Regions from separate parts of the Lactobacillus sp. B4007 genome, predicted to be linked through region 2. Evidence: a T-box and tRNA genes for the amino acid it is inferred to sense, from the RefSeq annotation. Region 2 holds a T-box; the other holds one or more tRNA genes.
What was found. The T-box of region 2 lies ahead of pheS (phenylalanine--tRNA ligase subunit alpha). A T-box ahead of a tRNA ligase gene usually reads a tRNA of that ligase, here a tRNA-Phe.
Positions count from the first base shown of each region.

Region 1: it encodes a tRNA-Phe, which carries the amino acid that the T-box ahead of pheS (phenylalanine--tRNA ligase subunit alpha) is inferred to sense. The anticodon was not compared.

Region 1 is NZ_JAFNPA010000001.1:36,036-43,789, reverse strand. Features, by position in the region: gene pstB (phosphate ABC transporter ATP-binding protein PstB) at 1-461, shown strand, start outside; gene phoU (phosphate signaling complex protein PhoU) at 477-1,223, shown strand; ribosomal protein L10 leader region at 1,257-1,381, shown strand; gene rplJ (50S ribosomal protein L10) at 1,418-1,927, shown strand; gene rplL (50S ribosomal protein L7/L12) at 1,976-2,341, shown strand; gene J3U54_RS00215 (hypothetical protein) at 3,637-3,969, opposite strand; tRNA gene J3U54_RS00210 (tRNA-Phe) at 5,373-5,447, shown strand; gene J3U54_RS00205 (hypothetical protein) at 5,519-6,241, shown strand; partial or broken gene J3U54_RS00200 (helix-turn-helix domain-containing protein) at 6,319-6,420, shown strand; gene J3U54_RS00195 (hypothetical protein) at 6,687-7,130, shown strand.
Region 2 is NZ_JAFNPA010000003.1:80,574-88,327, reverse strand. Features, by position in the region: gene J3U54_RS05680 (N-acetylglucosamine kinase) at 200-1,114, shown strand; gene greA (transcription elongation factor GreA) at 1,181-1,657, opposite strand; gene pheT (phenylalanine--tRNA ligase subunit beta) at 1,735-4,152, opposite strand; gene pheS (phenylalanine--tRNA ligase subunit alpha) at 4,152-5,201, opposite strand; T-box leader at 5,242-5,445, opposite strand; gene J3U54_RS05660 (winged helix-turn-helix transcriptional regulator) at 5,498-5,848, opposite strand; gene J3U54_RS05655 (TrmH family RNA methyltransferase) at 5,926-6,693, opposite strand; gene J3U54_RS05650 (acylphosphatase) at 6,798-7,127, shown strand; gene yidC (membrane protein insertase YidC) at 7,164-7,754, shown strand, end outside.

The DNA.
Region 1 (7,754 bases), on a different contig from region 2:
TTTCGGTGTTTGATAATGTTGCTTATGGCTTGCGTGTCGCTGGCGTCAAAGACAAAGAGCTGATTGAACAGCGAGTAGAAGAAAGCTTGAAACAAGCAGCCATTTGGGAGGAAACCAAAGATAGCTTGCAACGAAATGCTCTTGCATTTTCTGGTGGACAGCAGCAGCGAATCTGTATTGCGCGCGCTTTAGCGGTAAGACCAGAAGTGGTTTTACTCGATGAGCCTACTTCGGCACTAGACCCAATTTCTAGCTCAGAAATTGAGGAAACCTTGATGGGGTTAAAGAAAAAATATACCTTTATCATGGTTACGCACAATTTGCAGCAAGCCAGTCGGGTATCTGATCAAGTTGCCTTTTTAATGAATGGTGAATTGATTGAATCTGGTACAACTGAGCAGATGTTCTTGGCACCAGAAAAGGAAATAACTAGTAATTATCTTAACGGCCGTTTTGGCTAATTATGGAGGTGGATTATGCACGAAATATTTTTAGACGAACTGAAAAAGCTAAACACGCAATTTATGGAAATGGGTGTCCAAGTTAATGATTTAATTGACCAGGGAACCCGGTCATTCGTCGATCACGATAAAAAGATGGCGCAGGAAATGATTGAAGAAGATAAGGTTGTGGCCAAAGAAGCAATTAAGATTGAGAAAAAAGCACTCGACCTAATGGCATTACAACAACCTGTCGCTACAGATTTTCGCGTTGTAATTAGTATTTTAAAGGCCACAACTGATTTGGAAAGAATCGGTGAAAATGCCAATAGTATTGCGGTTGAAACTGTTCGCGTTAAAGGTAACCCGCGGATTTCCGAAGTTGAAAAAATCATTTCTGGCATGACTCATCAAGTTCGGACAATGTTAATTCAAGTTTTGACTGCCTATGTTCAAGATGATGAAAACACTGCTCGGTCAATGCTTAATGGACATGAAGATGTTTACCAAGATTACCGCAAAGCCCGGCAAATGATTATTGATGGTGTTGAGCAAGATCCAAATGTTGCCGTCGCCTCGGCCAGTTACTTTGTCATCATTAGATTGTTAGAGCGAATTAGCGATCACATTGTCAACTTAGCAAGTTGGGTAATTTACAAATCATCCGGTGAACTTTTTGAACTAATTAGTGCTGATAAGAAAAAAACACAAGCGAAAAAAAGGACAAAAACTGCTAAGGCTAAGGCAACTACTAAGAAAAATAGCAAGACTAAAAAGGAATAATTGTCTTGCAATTAAATATTAATCCTGTTATAGTTAATAAAGTAAATTCTACCTAAGACTCGGGTGGCACAACGCCTTAATTTCCCGCCGAGGCCGGAAGATAATGAAGATTTTAATGCTCCATGTCTTGCTTGGCATGGAGTTTTTTTAGGCCTTATGGAATTTATTAATGAATTTTATGGAGGTGAATTCGATTGAGTAAAGCTGCTATTGCTGAAAAAGAAAAGTTCGTTGACGCATTTGCTGAAGAACTTAAATCTGCAAAAGCTATCTTAGTAATTAATTACCTTGGTTTGACTGTTGAAGAAGTTACTAACATGCGTAAGGAACTTCGTGAAAACGATGTTAAGATGAAGGTTGTTAAGAACACATACTTAAGACGTGCTGCTGCTAAGGCTGGCATTGAAGGTCTTGATGACGCTTTTGTTGGCCCTACTGCTGTTGTTTATACTGATAATGCTGATGACATCACAGAACCAGCTCGTATTGTTTCAAAATATGAAGATGATTTTGATGTAATCGACATTAAGGGTGGTATGCTAGAAGGCAAGTTGACTTCTAAAGAAGACATTAAGTCTCTTGCTGCTATTCCTGGACGCGAAGGCTTGCTATCAATGCTTGTTTCTGTATTACAAGCTCCTGTACGCAACGTCGCATACGCTGTTAAAGCTGTTGCTGATTCAAAAGATGAATCTGCTGAATAAAATATAGTAATTTATATCTAATAAAAATATTTCGGAGGATATATAAATATGGCTTTAGATACTGAAAAGATTATTGAAGACTTAAAGAATGCTTCAATTCTTGAATTAAATGACCTTGTAAAGGCTATTGAAGACGAATTTGGCGTTTCTGCTGCTGCTCCAGTTGCTGCTGCAGGTGCTGCTGGCGGTGACGCAGCTGCTAAGTCAAGCTACGATGTAGAATTGACTGAAGCTGGTCAAGAAAAGGTTAAGGTTATTAAGGTTGTTCGTGACATCACTGGACTTGGCCTTAAGGACTCAAAGGATCTTGTTGATGGCGCTCCTAAGAACGTTAAGGAAGGCGTTTCTGAAGACGAAGCTAACGACATTAAATCTAAGCTTGAAGAAGTTGGTGCTTCAGTAACTTTGAAATAGTTACGGTCCAACTGGACAAGCTAAATAAAAAGACGCGTATCTGCGAATTGCAGATGCGCGTTTTTTGTATTTTAACTTTTAGGACATTTTCTTTTTTTATTTCATCAATTTCTGAAATAGATAGAAATTGGGTTTTGTCTTTTCGAGTGTTTTTGTTATTGCCAACTATTTTAGTGCTGGGACGATTGATTTTTCACGATATATCTTATACCAATTTCAGAAATATTCTGTAAATACGGGATTTTAAACGATATTAATACCTGAGTTATGCTTAGATCTAGCTTCAGGTATCTAGTCTGTATTTCCTGCTTTTTTTTTGAACCCATCTTTAGTTTTGCTATGTCTTATATTAGCACTACCTTTCTCAAAAACGAGCTTGCCATGTTTTGCATCGTTTTGCTATATCCATATTTAGAAATTATCCCAGTTTGTATTAAAATTAAATAGACTAAAGGCGTAAACCTGAAGTCACTTTCATTAAGCTCTTAAGAATGAATTTTCCAGACCAGTTCTTAAGAGCTTTTTTGTTTGCATTTCTATTTAATATTAACTTTGAATTTTGCGGATTTAGAATCAAAATCCCCAATTGGCTTAAGTCGAAACTCAAATATACCTAATGTTTTCAAACCAAATCCTTCAAAGACAATGGCCTCTTTACCTAGCGCAATTGAATCAAGAGATGTGTGATCAACTGGGCAACTCTTTAGCTTGATATTGTCTGGTCCTTAGGCCTCCACTTTACTGCCTATAGGTAGGTTACTCCGTGCCATCATTTTTCACATGATAGGTAATATTAATCACATTTTTTGGTTTACTTTCTTCAAACTGATTACGCTCAGTGCTAGTAACAGCAGATTGGAGCGTATATTCAACCTTGCTGACTTTTACAGTGTCGCCAATTTTGTAGTAATTTAATTTTTAGTCTGCTAGCTCTTTTCGTTACTGTAGTGCCACCTTGGGTATCATTGTTAGCTCCGCTACAAGCTGTTAAATTAGTGGTTGGTAAAACAACAGCTGTTGCCATTATTAGTTTGTTCCTCATTTATTTTTCTTAAAAATTAAATTACGGTAGGTTTCATGTCGCAGGTGTTGTGGACAATTAAAAGGGGGCTTAAAGCAATTGTTTAGAATGGAGTGACAAATAATGTCGAATTTTAAGATTGTCGAAAAAACAAGAATCACACATTAGCTTAGATGAAAAAATCAAAATGTTTGATAGAAAAGTTATTGTAATTATTTAATTCCAATTTTCGTAAGCGTAATCGCTACTTTACTTAACTTGGCTGTAATATACGTTAAATAAATGGGATTAAATGGGTAGTTAATAAAGCTGTTAAAACAGATACAACAATGGGAACTAAAACGCTTTTAAATAGAAAGTTTTTAATTTCTTCATGCCTTTTTTGAAAATAGTGTTCTCCTTCAGGAGTAAGAGCGTAAGCGCAATCATTCGCATATGTAGTAAAGGTTCTAATTGCTGTATTCGAAACGATTTTAACAAGTCCCTTATTTTGAAGGTCTTTGATTAAATAAGGGTCTTTCGTAATTATTGGATCATTAGGTTTTATTACTTTGCGTTTGGCTAGTTTTTTTAGAAGAATGCGTTCAGTTCTGATAGTTTCAGTCATTTAATTACCTACTTTCATATAAATAATTTTAACAAAAGAATGGGGAGTTAAATATACAACTAACGATAGAACTTAAATGGTATCGTCTCCCAAACCTGTATCTATTTCAGCTTTAAAGTGTAGTCCTGCTAAAATTGGTCTATCTTTACGCTAATTAAATAGACTTTGTTGAATAAATTAAAGAGCTTGTTTAAGAAAGAAAATAACAATTACTTTATAATCTAATTCACCAATTAGAAAACCAATTTGGATCGCTTACTCATGTGCCAGAGAGTAATCTAACTCTAAAAAAGAATATTTGCTGCAGAAGCTGAAAGTAAACGGGTTTCACTGATTAAAGACGAGAAATTAGTTGCAGATATGCTGAATGAAGGATATGGTTTTGACAAAATTGTTGGCCAAATTGGGCTTCCAATTAAAAAGGTTCGGTACATAGCTAAAAAGCTACACATTAGCGCAAAACCACATTTCAAATATAAGGTAATAGTAAGCAAGACAGGACAGCTAATTTATTTTGAAAATTATCGAAATTAAGGCATGCTAATGCATCATGGCTGTGATTGCTTTGAATATACCAGACGTTATCTGAAAAACGAAGGGTATAAAATTGGAACGGTTACCGGAATTAATGCCTTGGAGAAAGCTTGAAAATGTGGATCAATACATCTCACACCGTAGGATTATCACGAAAGGATTAGATTAGATGGAGCAAATGGGTTTCTGGACAGATCCAGATATTAAAGCTACAGTGGAGAATGCTAATATATTTCTCTATAAACAATGCCAAAGGTTGAGCTTACGTGCTGGTGTTAGTCTATCAAGCTCTCAATTACTAATTAGTAAGTATTTAGAACTTAAAAAAGAGTGATAAGTCAGACAAGACATTCATATCGGTCATAATGCTTATTCTAAATATTGGAAAAAGCACTGTATGAGTTTGTTGAAAGCTGGAATAATGCACAAGAAGAATTCGGTTTTGATAATAAAGTTAAGTTGATAATATATCAAAAAATTCTGGAAGAATTTACAAGGAAGATTTGAGAAAATCTTGAGGAACGCAATAAGATTGAAAAATGCCAAAATAAATATAGTCGAAAGATTAGGCTAATTCTTAATTAGCTATTAAGTTTTATCATTATTAAACCACCCATTTATGTGTGTGAAAATTTGAGTCGATATCATTGGCGACAGTTACGGTAATGATTGTAGCCGGGTTTGAATCCCGACGCCGCAACTAACATACAATGACTTATGTGTTGGCCTAAGAGTGCCAGTATTAAACATAGTGAGCATTTCACGATCAACCAATATGGGAATCAAGTTATATATTTTGGGGATTGCACCTATGATTAATCGTTAAAGTTAGCATTAACAAATTAGTAATTATCTTTTTTGCTTACAATGGACAAATAGCTCAATCGGTAGGGCAGAGGAGTGAAGTTCCTTGTGCAACGGTTCGATTCCGTTTTTGTCCACCACATTTTATATTCATCAATAGAAAATTGATAAAAACGCTGGATTTTAGTACTATTATTTTGGGGTGAATATAATGAATTTCGGAACTGTTGCAGATTGGTTTAGTAGTCTATTATCTTTTTTTGCTATCATCTTTGCTTTCTGGCAAATTTGCCAACAAAAAAAGCAAATGGACGAACAAATAAGAGAGTACGAAAATGACAAAAAAAGAGAAAAAGAACTTGAAGAATTACACAATAGACCATTCTTTTCTTTGGAAATAAATGACAAACTTACTTATGGCATGAATGTTGTGTGGACAAATATAAAATATATCAAAAAACTTGCTGAATGCTTTGATAAATTGTATACATTAAAAGGAAAATTATGGTGTTACCAGGTTAAGGAAAAAGGATATATGTATGAATTGAAGAACATTTCAAAAAATTCAGCAATTAATATAACTTTAGCTATTACTTATATAGATAATTCTTCGAAAGAAAAAACTATAGCTAATAAAGATTCTATGACTGTAAACAGAGGAGTAGAGCAAAGCAAATCTATTACTTTTATGACACCGACTATGATTGAAGAAAGAAAAAAGGCAATATGGAACTGGGATAAAAAAATTTCTGTTTATTTTGCCACAGTTGATCAAAGATGGTATCGTCAGGACTGGACGGAGGAAAAACATAAAAAAGTAGAAAGCGGTTTTGCTAGTACCAAAATAGAGTATCAAGGTATTCAGCAAATTGATGCTACAGAAGTCCCTGTAAATAATGATACGGGTTTCTATTCGCTTGAAATTAAAGATTAAAGATAAAATGCGGTTAATAGCCGTATTTTTATACGCAAAATCAGGAAGTGTGAAATAATGTGACTAACCAGGAAAGAATAATAGCTGCGGAACATGACTATGAACTTGGGGTAAAGTACAAGGATATTGCTGAAAAGTACGGTGTCTCATACAACACAGTAAAGTCATGGCGCAGTCGTCAATTAGTCCTATGTATGCAACTAACATTTAAGCCAAATGGTCAACAGATCAAGTTTGAGTGTGCAAACGATCCAAGAAAGATAAAGTCACAGACATTCAGGCAAGGATTTTCCAAGTTCAAGCACTTTGAAGAAGTTACTGAATAGGTATGGAAGAAATTTGGTCAATAAACCAGTCGTTAGGACGAGGGGATGGCATTATTCATACGATTCACCCCTTCGGTAGTCCAAATTGGTAAACCAAGTAGTTAATAAAGAGCAGATACGTGAAGACACACAACCTATCTGATTATCGTGCGATGCCTAAGCAGTGGCTAAGTTGCTTGCCGACGCTAAACAGCTTGAAAAAGATAATGAGGGCATATCGGCATGAGTATCTTGGTGAGGCAACTAGTACTGGTGCAGAAGTGTTCAATAACATTACTACAAGACCTGTTAAAGATGATGAGATTGCCAGATATCAAGCTTTTAGCAATGGCAATAAAAGGACCGCCTTATTGGCAACTGTAGATTTCTTACAAAATAGTTTTTTGAAGATTGATATTAGTCCAGAAAAGCAAATGGAAAACGAGCTGTATGGTATTTCACTAAGAATTGCTAATGGTCAGTATGATAAACAAAACGTGGTAGGGCTTATAAAAGCAAACGCTATAATCAACTTTAAAATGATTGATTATGTTGTAAAGAATTCGAATATCTTTAACAAATAGATATTTTAAGGAAATCATGATAGTTTATGTATTTGATAATATTAGAATTGGGGATAATAAGCGGTGAAAAATGAATTAAATTTTAAATTTCCTTCAAATGATGAGTTAAAAAAATATGGTCGAATTCGTAGTAAACGAGAGGCTAAGCTTATTAATCAGTTTAGTGATGAACAGATTTGGAATAATAAACCCCTCGTAAAAGTCATAGAAAAGTTGAGTAAAACGTAAAGATATCGTTAAATCAAAAAAGATGAGATAGCGATTTGATATGAACCACGAACTTAGGACAACTTTGAGGTTTTTTATTATGGCTAAATTATCTAAACAAGATAAACTTTAAATCTTTGGTGGAATTATCACATTAGGCATGAAGAATTCAGTCAACGTTATGGTACTAGTACGGCTGACATTAAATATTTACTTGTTCTCATTAAGCGTTACCGCTTAGCAATTTTAGACTAATCTTAATGATTTTAAGAAACCGGCTCTTAAGCGCATATTAATTTGACATGAAACTGCCTATCAAGTATCGCTTGATTTAGGCTTTAAAAGCGCGATATGCTCCACAATTGACTATGTGAGAATCGCAAAAACGAGTAAGAAGCAGAAAAGGCTATGATTTGA
Region 2 (7,754 bases):
CTATTAGTTGGACATTGCTTTGACAAAATTTTACCAGATTTTAGTTAATCCGCATAATTGCGCTGTTTTAATTATCATCATTCTCTGTCAGGATAGAAGAACTTGAAAGCCTTTTGCTAAAATATCTTCTGTATTTATTTCTTTTGTAATAAAATAAATAATATAAAGACTAAGATTAAAATGGAAAGAAGAAACAAAAATGACACTTGAATACCAAATTGGTGTTGATGCTGGTGGTACTCATACTACCGCAATCGCCTATGATATGAGCGGTCAAGAAATTGAACGCAGTGAAGCTGGCCCCGGACAAGTTAATACAGATTACGACAATGCAATTAGTAATATTACCGGAGCTATTAACCAACTAATTGACCAAATTGACGGTGATTGCCAACGGATTTTATGTGGTATGGCTGGACTTTCAGTAATCGGACATGCACCTGAAGTAGCTGCAGAAATTTCTGCTAAGGTTAACAATTTGCCTACTAGAGCTGTAACAGACTCACTACTTGCCTTGTATAGCGGGCTTGAAGGTGAAGATGGTGGACTAGTAATTGCTGGTACTGGTTCAGTCTTTAATGGACTACAAAAAGGGCGAATCATTACCACTGGTGGTTATGGCTCAATTTTAGGTGATGAAGGTTCTGGTTATGCAATTGCCTTAACTGCCTTAAAAGCCGCACTTTTAAGCTGGGACAAACGCGAAGAAAATGCCTTAATTCCAATGTTTAATGACCTATTTAAGACTGATAATATTGTCGATGGGACCGCTAAATTCTACCAAATGTCCAACCCAGAAGTTGCCTCAATGGCCGTTAGCGTAGCAAAGCTTGCCGATAATGGTGATCAAGATGCTACTGCTGTAATTAAAGAGCAAGCTGAATTGCTTGCCCGCGATATTATTATCGGAATGGATCGCTATGAGGAGCCTAAGCCAATGCGGATTGCTCTGACCGGATCAGTTCTAGCTAATAATGCAATGCTGCGCAACTTTTTAGAAGAAAAGGTTAAGGAGCATTACCCTAATGCGGAATTCTCTATTTCAAACGGCGAAAATGCTCGCGGCGTTATTTACGATAAAAGTAAGGATTACCGCTACTTTACAAGTCGGTAATATTTACTTAAAAATACTAAAAAACAGATTACTGGTTACAGTAATCTGTTTTTTAATTAAAGAATTTTATTCTTCAACTTTGTTGATAACAACGTCGAACTTACCACCTGGGGTGGCAATAGTGACTGTTTCGCCTTTTTTCTTGCCTAAAATTGCTTGTGCAATTGGTGAATCGTTAGAAATCTTTCCACTTAATGGATCAGATTCATCACTTCCGACAATGGTGTATGTTTCTGGTTCGTCTTCACCAACCTCAGTATAAGTAACAGTCTTACCAACTGCTACTTCATCGGGGTCACTTGAATTAGCATCTACCACATGAGCATACTTTAACATTTCTTCAACAACGTTAATCCGATCTTCAAGATGACTTTGCTCATCCTTAGCAGCATCATATTCTGAGTTTTCAGATAAGTCACCGTAAGAACGCGCAACCTTAATTCGCTCAATTACTTCAGGACGCTTAACAACTTTTAAATTTTTTAATTCTGCCTCAAGTTTTTCTTTTCCTTCGGCAGTCATTGGATATGATTTCTCAGGCATAAAATTTCCTACTCCTTAAAGTTAAAATTCTTTTTGCACTGGTCTATAATATTGATTTCTGTGCTTAAAGTCAACCTCTAACGAATTTCCGCACCAAGTTGATTCTCTAAGCTACTTGTAATTTGAGCAGTTACTTTATTAACAACTTCATCAGTTAACGTATCTTGCTCATTTAAGAAATGAAGTCGGTACGCGAGACTCTTCTTATTATTTTCAATATGTGACCCTTGATAAACATCGATTACGCGCAAGTCGTGCAAATACTTGCCGCCATTTGCTTCAATTACATTTTCAATTTCTTGATTGGTAATATCTTGCTCAACTAAGATTGAGAGGTCGCGATCAATTGCCGGGAATTTAGGTGCTGCTTTGGAAACAGTCTTAGGATTAACAATTAACGGCACAATCAGATCAAGGTCTAATTCATAGCCATATAATTCGCTACCTCTCATTACCTTGCTTGAACGGGTAACGTCATGACTAATCATACCGATCATCCCCACGTACTGCTTTTTAATATAAATTCCAGCAGTCCGAGTCGGATGCATCTTAGCAATTACCTCTGCTTTATATTCAACATCACTAGAATTGATACCAATAGCAGTGAATAAATTAGTTAATTGCCCCTTCACATAATAAAAATCGATTTTTTCTTTATTATGTTGCCAATTTTCAAAATACACATTACCAGAATATAACGCTGCAAGATGCTCATGCTCATTGTAGGTATTGTTTTCAAAGTCATAAACACGGCCTTGCTCAAAAATTGCTAGTTGATTCTGCTTCCGCGCCATGTTGTAACTGGCAGCATCAACTAAACCAGTTAGCAAGTTTTGCCTTAATGTAGAACGACTTGAATTCAGTGGCATCTGAACTTGAACCATTTTTTGAGGTTCTCTCATAAAAGATACAGCCTTTTCAGGTGAGGTTAGCGAATAAGAAATTGCTTCAATTAATCCCTGTCCCTGAACAACATTTTTAATTCGTCTGATAGCTTCTTCTTTTTCAGAATAGCCCCCATGAGTTTCTGCTAAAACTGGCTGGGTTGATTTAATATTATCATAGCCATAAAGTCGGCCGACTTCTTCAACTAAATCAGCAGCAATAGCCACATCCCAACGTCTTGCAGGTACTTCAACAGTTAAATTATCGCCATCGATTTGTGCGGCAAAATTAAGTCTTTCAAACAAGTGTTTAATTTCAGCAGCAGAAATTGATGCGCCAAGTGTCTTATTTAAATATGAAATGGTCGTATGAATAACATCTTGCTTACGCTCGGTTTCAGTAGCGGTAATGACGCCTTCATTGATTGTTCCGTTAGCATCATTGCGTAATAATAAGGCAGCTATATCAAGCGCTCTTCTAGTTGCATCCCAATTAACGCCCTTTTCATAGCGACTGGAAGCTTCGGTTCGATTAGCGTGGCGTAATGCTGCTTTTCTGATCAAAGTTGGATCAAAAATTGCTGACTCCAGAATAACATCTGTAGTGTCGTCCTTAATTTCTGAATTAAGTCCACCCATTACACCGGCCATCATAACCACTTCGTTTCCGTTCGTGATTACAATATCTTCTGGATCAAGGTCAACATTTTTATCATTAAGGAGCGTGAGTTTTTCGCCCTTGTTAGCTTTTCTAACTACCAGCTTGTTAGTTGCAAATGCTCTGGCATCATACGTATGCATCGGTTGGCCAGTTAGCAGCATCACGTAGTTAGTAACATCAACGACATTATTAACTGGGCGAATTCCGGCATTCCACAAGCGTTTTTGCAGCCAAAGCGGACTGTCAGCAACTTTTACTCCGCTAATCTTGCGTAGGTAAAACTTCGGGGCAAGCTGAGAATCAACCTCGGTGTTAAAATTGCTTGTCCAATCAGGACCATCTGCCCTTAAAGTTACGTCTTCAATTTTAACCGGCTCGTCGACAATGGCACCTACCTCGTAGGCAGAACCTTCCATTGACAGCGTATCTGCCCGGTTAGGAGTGATATCAAAATCAAAAATATAATCATCCATTCCTAACGGTGCAAAAGCAGCTTCACCAGGCTTAACATCAGCATCTTGAGGGAAAACATAAATTCCATCGGTATATTTTTCTGGAACAAGATTATCAGCAAAACCAATTTCTTGTAAACCACAGATCATACCATCAGATTGATAACCACGTAATTTACCCTTTTTAATTTTAACGTTGTCGGCAATGCGGGCCCCAGGAAGGGCTACAACAACATCTTCGCCTGCAGCAACATTAGGAGCACCACAGACAATTTGATGAGGTTCATCTTCACCAACATCAACGTGAGTTAAATTAAGGTGGGTGCCCTCAATTGGCTCACAGTCTAAAATATGTCCGATGACGATTTTTTTCAAACCTTCTTCAGGGTGCTTTACTTCGGCGACTTCGACACCTGTCCTAGTAATTTTTTCACCTAATTCATTTGGATCCTGATCCAATTTTAGAAAATCTTGTAGCCATTGATATGAAACTAGCATTATCTTTCCTCCCTACTGAATTGTTCTAAGAAACGGACATCATTGGTATAGAAATCACGAATGTCATCAATGCCATATTTAAGAATCGCAAACCGGTCGAGTCCAACACCAAAAGCAAACCCGCCATATTTATTTGAATCAACACCAGCATTTTCAAGTACATTAGGGTGAACCATTCCTGCTCCCAAAACTTCGATCCAGCCAGTATATTTACAAATTGGACAGCCCTTGCCGTCACAGTTGAAACAGGAAACATCCATTTCGACGGATGGTTCAGTGAATGGGAAGTAACTTGGACGCAAACGGGTCTCACGATCCTGACCAAAAACATGTTTAGTCATCAATTCTAGCGTTCCCTTCAAATCACCCATTGTAATATTTTCATCAACAACGAGCCCTTCCATTTGCATGAATTGGTGTGAGTGCGTTGCATCATCATCATCACGACGATAAACCTTACCTGGGCCAACCATTTTTAAAGGACCTTTAGTAAAATCATGTTTTTCTAAAACTCGCGCCTGATCACCAGAAGTTTGCGACCGTAATAGATCTTCCTTATCAACATAGAAGGTTTCTTGCATATCGCGAGCTGGGTGATCCTTAGGCAAGTTCATCATTTCAAAACAGTAATGGTCAGTTTCAATTTCAGGACCTTGAACAACTTGATAGCCCATTCCAATAAAATAATTTTCCAAATCATCAAGAATGATATTAATTGGATGCTTTACGCCCAGATGAGTTACCCGACCTGGCAAAGTAACATCAATTTGTTCCTTTGCGAGCTGCTCTTCAACCAACTTTTCAACGATTTCATTTTTGGCATCATCTAGTTTTTGGTTAAATAAATCCCGGACTTTGTTGACATTTTGCCCAACTTCTCGTCTTTTTTCAGGCTCAACCTCTTTCATTGAATGCAAAATTTCAGTTAATTCACTTTTGCGTCCGACAAGTTTAACCCGAACATCATTCAGCTTTTCTTCAGTCTTAGCTTGAGAAATTTCGCTTAAGCCCTGCTCACGCAGCTCCTTCAGCCTTTCAAATAAATCCATAAATAACTATTTCCTTTCAAATAAAAAAGCTCCGTCCCCTAAAAGGGACGAAGCTTCGCGGTACCACCCTAGTTTGGGCATTAATAACCCACACTTAAGTTTTCGATAACGGCGAATACCGGAATTGATTAGATCCTACTAGTAAGATGAAATTCACAGATCCGTTTAAACTTTTCTTTCAGCTTAATAAAAAAGTCTCTCTGATTAAATGATCGCTGCTACTAGTCTTACTTTCTGTAATTAACTATAAGAATAATTCATTTCACTCAAACTTGCAAGTAAATATCAAATTCTCATTAAACCCATTTATCTGCCCAATTATGAATTTGATCAAAAACCGGCTTGAGATCTTCGCCTTTTTTAGTTAGACCGTATGAAATGATTTTGGTTTTACTGTCAACTGAACGCTTGACAATTTTTGCTTGCTCTAGTTCTTTCAGACGCTCAACTAAGACACGGTCAGAGCATGCCTTAACGCACTGAGCCAAATCCTTAAAACGCATATAATCACCAGCACAAAGGGAACTAATAATTAGCCCATTCCACTTTTTACCAATGATTTTAAATGCATTTATAAAATGCTGACAGTGCTCATAATCTGTCCCTAAACAGTCAGAACAACCCTTAGTTTTATCGTCTTTAGCCATAATCCATTCCTCCCACAGCAAAGCAATGATATCAACTTATTATAAAAAAAACACTTACTAAAAACAAGGACAATCCATTATGCAAAGTGGTAAATAATAATACCAGCCGCTACGGCGGCATTCAAGGATTCTGCTTGGCCTTTAATCGGGATATATAATTTTTCATCACAAATTGCCGCAATCTCGTCACTAACCCCATGTGCTTCATTGCCAATAACCAAACCAAGCTGCGCTACTTGGGCAAATTCTTGTAGCTGCTTGGCAGTTTTATCTAGCATACTGCTATAAACCGGTATGGCATTGTCATTTAACGCATTGATTACTTCAACTAAGTCAGCATTGATGATATTGATATGGAACTGGCTTCCCTGCATTGCACGCTGCGTCTTGGGATTATAAATATCAACACTATTGGGCGATAAAACTACGCCGTCAAAACCAGCTGCATCCGCAGTTCTAATTATTGTACCGGCGTTGCCAGGATCTGATACATTATCTAGCAAAACCCATTTACCAAAATTAAAAGGGTATTGCTTGGGTTGAGCTATCTTTAAGACCATAAAGATGTTTTGTGAATTTTTGGTACTAGATAAATGATGAGCAATGGCTGAATTAATCAAATAAATATTTTTACCATCTAGGTCAACCTGATAGTCTTCTGCTACTTGATTTAACGCCAGCTCGGTTCCCAGCAAATCGACAAAATTTAAATTAGCTTTAAACGCTTCTTCAATTAAGTGAAAGCCCTCAATTAAATATAAGCCAGTATCTTCACGGTATTTCTTTTGTTTTAATTTAGCTAAATCTTTAATCAGTTTATTATTAACTGAACTAAGTTGTTCCATTTAGTAAGCATCTTCTTTCAAACTTTATTATAATGTAATATCTATCAAATAAAATGGTAAAATCGACTTAGACTGAGTTTAATTTTTATTAGAAAGGAACCATCATGGCATTTTTCAATAATCGACACGAAAAACAGTCACAATCAGCGCAAGATTCATTTGAAACATGGAAACTAACCGCTTCAGGTGTAGTTCAAGGCGTTGGTTTCAGGTGGAGTGTTCTAAACCTTGCCAACAAAATGGGGCTTACGGGTAATGTTTGCAATAATAGCGATCAAACCGTAACAATCACTTTACAGACAAGTCTTGACCACGTCAACCAATTTATTAAGGAGCTGCCCCAAAATGTATCTCCTTATGCCCAAATCTCAACGATTAAAAAAGAAAAGCTGGCAAATGTAGCCAAAATGCATGGTTTTCATGTATTATATTAAGTATTGACTTTAAGAATAAACATTATGGTGAATTGAATGAAGAAATTTCGCAAATATATTGGATTGGCTGCACTTTGTTTTGCAGTCATGTTAATTGTTACCGCTTGTGCGCAAAATGGCAAAGGAGTTACTAAACCTCCTACAGACTTTTTCTATGGCACAATCTATAATTTTATTGGAAAACCATTACAAAATGTCATGCTCTATTTTTCCCACGTTATCGGTGGTGCTAACGGAGCTGGTTGGGCCATTATCTTAATGACCTTTGTTGTTAGAATGGTTCTTCTTCCTCTAATGCTTAACCAGCAGAAGAAGTCGACGACACAACAGGAAAAAATGGCTCGCGTTCAGCCGCAAATGAAGCTAATTCAAGAGACAATGAAGCGCAAGGACTTAACTCAAGACCAGCAATTGACTCTTGGCACTTGGCAACGCGAATTGTATTCGCAGAATAATCTTTCGTTAACAGGCGGAATGGGCTGTCTGCCACTGATTATTCAGTTTCCAATTATGATTGGGATTTACCAAGCGGTAATGTATTCCAAGCCACTTGCCCATTCATTTTTCTTTGGCATTTCACTTAGTGAAAGATCTATTTCGGTAACAATCATTGCGACAATTTTTGCC